One region of the Cytobacillus sp. FSL H8-0458 genome, then DNA from elsewhere that is predicted to be linked to it. Evidence: predicted binding sites of a transcription regulator. Region 1 holds the regulator's gene; the other holds the start of a gene.
What was found. Region 1 encodes CtsR, which represses protease genes until heat stress. Its sites were predicted from a motif close to ATGGTCAATAAAGGTCAAACA; they were not measured.

Region 1 (3,422 bases):
CGGTCCCAAGGGTTGGGCTGTTCGCCCATTAAAGCGGTACGCGAGCTGGGTTCAGAACGTCGTGAGACAGTTCGGTCCCTATCCGTCGTGGGCGCAGGAAATTTGAGAGGAGCTGTCCTTAGTACGAGAGGACCGGGATGGACGCACCGCTGGTGTACCAGTTGTCTTGCCAAAGGCATCGCTGGGTAGCTATGTGCGGAAGGGATAAGTGCTGAAAGCATCTAAGCATGAAGCCCCCCTCGAGATGAGATTTCCCATAGCGTCAAGCTAGTAAGATCCCTGAAAGATGATCAGGTTGATAGGTCAGAGGTGGAAGCGTGGCGACATGTGGAGCTGACTGATACTAATCGATCGAGGACTTAACCAAGTCATATTGGTAATTACTCGGCAAATGCTTCTTCATACATTATCTAGTTTTGAGGGAACGAAGTTTCTTCAACCAAATAGTCCGGTGGCGATAGCGAGAAGGTCACACCCGTTCCCATACCGAACACGGAAGTTAAGCTTCTCAGCGCCGATGGTAGTTGGGGGCTGTCCCCCTGTGAGAGTAGGACGCTGCCGGGCAAATGAAAGAGCACCTGATGGGTGCTCTTTTTTGTGTGGAATGATAGGTATCTGAATCAATTGGACTCTTCTTTTAATTGCAAAGAAAAAATGTGCCATGTGAGATAAACTCCAAAACATGCTAGATAAATCTTCAATCATGCGAAATAAATCTCCAAACATGCGAGATAAGTCGCACCACCCCATCTTCAAAGAATCTAAGAACAGCATACATCCCAGCAGCTCCATCCAGCTTTGACATCCTCGATCCAAAGAACAATCAATCCATACACATCAACTATCATCCAAAAAAACTTCCCCCAACCAAGCACAAACCCGCCCATCCAAAAATATATTGTTATCGACATTAACTTCCATTATCAGGTTTGGGAAGTCAAAAAATGGGGGAAAATTATTAATACCCGCCAATTGCAAGAAATTACATAAATCATGTATAATTAATGTCAAATATAGTCAAAGTCAGATAGGGGGAGGCCTGGTGAGAAATATATCCGACATAATTGAAAATTATCTCAAACAGGTTTTAGAGAAGAGCGAAAGGGAAATCGTGGAAATTAAGAGAAGCGAAATTGCTGACAAATTCCAATGTGTTCCTTCCCAGATCAATTATGTGATCAACACCCGTTTCACGATTGAAAAAGGTTATGCAGTAGAAAGTAAGCGGGGCGGCGGGGGCTTCATCAGGATTATGAAAGTCCAGTCCTATGACCATGCTGATTTAATTGACCAGTTAATATCTTTGGTGCAGAGCAGGATTGCCCAGAGCAGTGCGGAGAATCTCATCTACCGTCTGGTAGAAGAAGAGATTATAACACACAGGGAAGCTAAAATAATGCTTAGTGTTATAGACCGTTCTGTCCTGTATATTGATCTTCCATTCAGGGATGAGCTGAGAGCAAGAATGCTTAAGGCAATGTTGACCACTTTGAAATATAAATAGTAGTGAGCTGGAGAGGTGAAGTCATGATTTGTCAGGAATGTAATCAAAGGCCGGCCACGCTGCACTTTACAAAGGTTGTAAATGGCGAGAAAGCAGAGTTTCATCTTTGCGAGAAATGCGCACAGGAAAAAGGTGAAATGTTTATGCTGGGCAGCGGGTCCGGTTTTTCAATAAATAACTTGCTTGCTGGCCTTTTGAATATTCAGCCTGCCTTTCAGGGGTCGGGCCAGGATCCTTTTCAGCAGGAGAAGGTTCTGCAGTGTGAGCAATGCTCCCTGACCTTTCAGCAGTTTATTAAAGTTGGCCGTTTTGGATGCGCCAGCTGCTATGAGACTTTTAAAGACCAATTAAACCCGATTCTTAGAAGGCTGCACAGCGGGAATTCCTCACACAGCGGAAAAATCCCTGCCAGAATTGGGGGAACCATTCACTTACGCAGGAATATTGATGATTTAAAAAATCATTTAAAAGAAATGATTGCCAAAGAAGAGTTTGAGAGAGCTGCAGAATTGAGAGACGAAATAAGGAATATGGAAAAGCAGCTCAATGCTGGTCAAAAGGGAGGGGAGTAAGCTTGTCGCTGGAACGTTTCATAAATCAAGCTATCAGCTCCTGGATGAGTGCGGAAGGACCTGATTCCGATATTGTATTAAGTTCACGAATCAGGCTCGCCCGCAATATAAAGCAATATAAATTCCCTACTTTATTTTCAAATGAAGAAGCAGAAGCAATCATTGAAAAAATAAAGGCAAGGGTGGAGCATTCTTCTTTTTCAAAACTTGGGGAAATGGAGCTTTTATTAATGGATAACCTTCAGCCTCTTCAAAAAAGAGTGCTGATGGAAAAGCATTTGATCAGTCCCCATCTTGCTGAGAATTCAACTCATGGTGCCTGCCTTCTTTCTGAAAATGAAGAAGTCAGCATCATGATTAATGAAGAAGACCATATAAGGATTCAATGCCTGTTTCCGGGGTTTCAGCTTTCTGAAGCCTTAAATATGGCGAATGAAATTGATGATTGGCTGGAGGAAGAAGCCGATTATGCATTTGATGAAGATATTGGCTTTTTAACAAGCTGCCCCACAAATGTAGGAACAGGGCTTAGGGCATCGGTTATGATGCATTTGCCGGGCCTCGTTCTCACACATCAAATGAACCGGATTATCCCGGCAATTAACCAGTTAGGTTTAGTTGTTAGAGGAATTTACGGGGAAGGCAGCGAAGCTTTAGGTAACATCTTTCAAGTTTCAAATCAGATCACTCTCGGAAAATCAGAAGAGGATATCGCCGAGGATCTGAAAAGCGTTGTCAGTCAGCTGATTTCTCAGGAAAGATCGGCAAGGGAAGCATTAGCAAAGACTTCTAACATACAATTAGAAGATAGAGTCTTCCGCTCTTATGGCATTTTATCTAACAGCCGGATCATTGAATCAAAGGAAGCAGCACAATGCTTGTCTGATGTTCGCCTGGGGATTGATATGAAGTACATCAAAAACATATCAAAGAATATATTGAATGAGCTGATGATCCTGACACAGCCCGGCTTCCTGCAGCAGTATGCAGGCGGGCCGCTCAGACCGCATGAACGCGATATCCGCAGGGCTTCACTAATTAGGGAAAGATTAAAAATGGAAGATCAAGAGTTGGGAGGATGAAAATATGATGTTCGGACGATTTACGGAAAGAGCTCAAAAGGTATTGGCTTTAGCACAGGAGGAAGCAATCCGTTTAGGACATAATAACATCGGAACAGAGCATATTCTGCTTGGGCTTGTACGCGAAGGTGAAGGAATTGCAGCTAAAGCTCTGTATGCTTTAGGCCTCGGCTCTGATAAGATCCAAAAAGAGGTTGAGAATTTAATCGGCAGGGGGCAGGATGCTTCCCAGACGATTCACTATACACCGCGTGCCAAGAAAGT
Region 2 (3,422 bases), 1.4 Mb from region 1:
GGGAAATTGAGAATTGGCTGAATTCAGTGAATGATAAAGGATTATAAAATAGAAAAAGAGCCGGCTACTAACTCCGGCTCTTTTCCATCTTATTAGCGCATTGGTTTAATGACTATTAAGTCGTTTTCCAGCTCAGCCTGTAAATGGCTACTTTCTCCATGATCGATGATGAAATCTGCAATTTTGTCTTCCAGTTCATCCTGGATGATTCTTCTTAATGGCCTTGCGCCAAAAGCAGGGTGGTACCCGTCTTCTGCTAATTTCTCCTTAACTTCCTGGGTAACAGTCAATTCAAGCTCCTGATCATTTAATGTTTCCTGCAATTCATTGAGCATTAAGTCAACAATTTTTAGTAAATGCTCTTTGTCCAAAGCTTTAAATTCAATAATGCTATCAAATCGGTTCAGGAATTCCGGTTTAAAGAAGCTGCCGAGAGAGTCCAGAATATTTGAATCTTTGACAGCATCAGCTGCACCAAATCCAACATGGACTTCTTTTTGCCCAACTCCTGCGTTGCTTGTCATGATAATGACTGTTTCTTTAAAGCTGACAGTGCGGCCCTGGCTATCTGTCAGTCGTCCATCTTCCAATATTTGAAGGAACATGTGCTGTACATCTGGATGTGCTTTTTCTATTTCATCAAGCAGGATAATGCTGTACGGATTTCTGCGCACCTTTTCAGTCAGCTGTCCTGCTTCTTCATGACCCACATATCCTGGAGGAGAACCGATAATTTTAGACACGCTGTGCTTTTCCATATATTCACTCATATCAAGCCTGATCATGCTGTCTCTTGAGCCGAACAGCTCCTCTGCAAGTGTTTTGGTTAATTCAGTCTTCCCGACACCTGTTGGCCCGACAAATAAGAAAGATCCAATTGGGCGGTGCTTGGATTTTAGTCCTGCACGGCTTCTGCGGATGGCTTTTGCAACTTTTTGTATGGCTTCCCGCTGTCCAATTACTTTTTGTGCAAGATTTCCCTCAAGGTTTTGCATTTTTTCCTGTTCATTTTCTGCTAATTTTCCGACAGGAATCCCTGTTTTCTTCTCAATAATCTCCTGAATAAGACTTGTTTCGATAACTGGCCTTTCAGCCTTGTTTTCTCCGTTCAATGCCTGCTGGAGTTTTAATTCCTCTCCACGGAGTTTTGCAGCCTCTTCATATTTTTCTTCTTTTAAGACAAGGTCTTTCTGCCTGCTGATTTCTTTCAGCTGTTTCTCAATATCTTCTGCAGGTATAAATCCTGACTGAAGATTCATTTTCGAACCTGCTTCATCCATTAGATCAATGGCTTTGTCAGGAAGGAACCTGTCCTGAATATAGCGGCTTGACAGCTGTACACACGCTCTTATGGCATCTTCTGTAAAAGAAACATCATGATAGTCTTCATATTTTTGTTTCAGCCCCATTAAGATGTCAACTGCCTCATCAGCAGTCGGCTCATTTACTTGTACGGGCTGGAATCTGCGCTCGAGAGCCGGATCCTTTTCAATTTGGCGGTATTCTTTCAATGTGGTTGCTCCGACTACTTGCAGCTCTCCCCGTGCAAGGGCAGGCTTTAGTATATTGCCGGCATCCATCGACCCTTCAGCTGATCCTGCTCCGACAAGCAAATGGATTTCATCTATAAAGAGAATAATATTCTTCCTATTCTGAAGCTCTGAAATCAGCTGTTTCATGCGTTCCTCGAATTGACCGCGAATGCCGGTATTTGCAACCAGGGATGCCACATCAAGCAAATAGACTTCTTTATTTAGAAGTTTCTTTGAGGCTCGCCCCTCGGCAATATTAATCGCCAGCCCTTCGGCAATAGCTGTTTTGCCTACTCCCGGTTCACCTATTAAGACCGGATTATTTTTGCTTCTTCTATTTAATATTTCAGTCACACGATTTATTTCTTCGTCCCGTCCGATGACCGGGTCAATTAAACCAGCTTTTGCAAGCTGTGTAAGATTTCGTCCGTATTGATCGATAAATCCGCCGTTTCCCTGATTGTGTCCCGCCGCTTCTTTTAAAGGCTGGTAGTTTTCATTTCCTTGAGAGGATGCCATCTTTTTAAAGAAATCCTCTAAAGGCATTTGGCCAAAACCTGAAAAGCCGCTCAAAGCAGGCCCGAAGGAAGTAAGGCTTTTTTGCTTTTCAGTTTGATAACAGCTATGGCAAAGGTTAAGGTTTCGTTCATTTCCATTCACTTTCAATCTTAATTGTACGTTTGCTTCTTTTAATTGACATTTTTGACAAAGCATTCTGCATACCTCCATTAATAAACTTGGTCTGACTTTGACTATATTTGACCTTACATCAACATTATAATTTGACCTTCTTTGACTTTCAAGTGGTTTGTTTTGGAATTCATATCCAATATTCAGTTATCTTTAATGCAAAAAAGCTCGTCTTTGTTTGTACCACCCTACATATATTGGAAAGGAAGGAGGAGATTAAGTGAAGACGAATTGGGGGGCAGCTTTCCAGATCGCTGCCGTTTATGTGGGAACCGTGGTGGGAGCGGGCTTTGCCACTGGCAGGGAGATTGTAGAGTTTTTTTCCCGATTTGGTTTTATCGGTTTAATTGGGATACTGATGAGCGGTTACATCTTTATTTTTCTCGGCTCCAAATTAATGAGAATCTCTGCACGTATAAAGGCAGCATCCTACCAGGAATTAAATGAATTTTTATTTGGAAGATTTTTTGGTTCTGCCATTAATATATTGATGCTGTTTATGCTGCTTGGCGTATGCGCAGTTATGCTGTCCGGTGCAGGAGCAGTGTTTGAGGAACAGATTGGCATCAGCAAGACTGCGGGATTGCTCGTTACGATAGGGTTAACGATTATTACAATGATAGTTGGCATTCGCGGATTATTTGCTGTTAATACATTTGTTGTTCCGATGATGATTGCATTTAGCTTTATTTTATTGTTTATAAGCATGAAGCTTCCTAATTTTGCAGAACAGGTTCTGTTTATCCCATATGCTGAAGATGGCTGGAAGGCGGTTGTGGCTCCGTTTTCTTATACTGCCCTGAATTTAACATTGGCGCAGGCAGTCCTGGTGCCCGTGGCTTCTGAAATAGATGATGACCGTACAATTAAATGGGGCGGATATCTTGGTGGAGCCGCGCTTACACTCATCCTGCTTTCCAGCCATTTAACACTTATGATGCTGCCGAATCTGGAAGCATATGATATCCCGATGGCCGCCATTGTAAAGACATTGGCATCATCGCTCTATTGGATTTTTGTGTTTGTCATCTATGGTGAGATTTTCACATCTGTTATTGGGAATGTGTTTGGCATTGAGAGACAGGTGAAAAAACACTATTCCGTTCCGAGTATTTTTATTGTGGGCTTTATCTTTGTCGTTTGTTACTTTATCAGTTTAATCAATTATGGAACATTGCTGTCCTATTTATATCCGGTTTT

Region 2: a site for CtsR is predicted at 2,312-2,332, ahead of NYE23_RS13095 (ATP-dependent Clp protease ATP-binding subunit). Genes of this name have one in related genera too.

What each region holds. Positions count from the first base shown of each region.
Region 1 covers NZ_JBBOBR010000001.1:4,091,304-4,094,725, reverse strand. Annotated here, with positions in the region: rRNA gene NYE23_RS20645 (23S ribosomal RNA) at 1-367, shown strand, start outside; rRNA gene rrf (5S ribosomal RNA) at 448-564, shown strand; gene NYE23_RS20635 (CtsR family transcriptional regulator) at 1,043-1,504, shown strand; gene NYE23_RS20630 (UvrB/UvrC motif-containing protein) at 1,528-2,076, shown strand; gene NYE23_RS20625 (protein arginine kinase) at 2,079-3,158, shown strand; gene clpC (ATP-dependent protease ATP-binding subunit ClpC) at 3,163-3,422, shown strand, end outside.
Region 2 covers NZ_JBBOBR010000001.1:2,684,345-2,687,766, reverse strand. Annotated here, with positions in the region: gene NYE23_RS13100 (M3 family oligoendopeptidase) at 1-47, shown strand, start outside; gene NYE23_RS13095 (ATP-dependent Clp protease ATP-binding subunit) at 93-2,246, opposite strand; gene NYE23_RS13090 (YkvI family membrane protein) at 2,443-3,422, shown strand, end outside.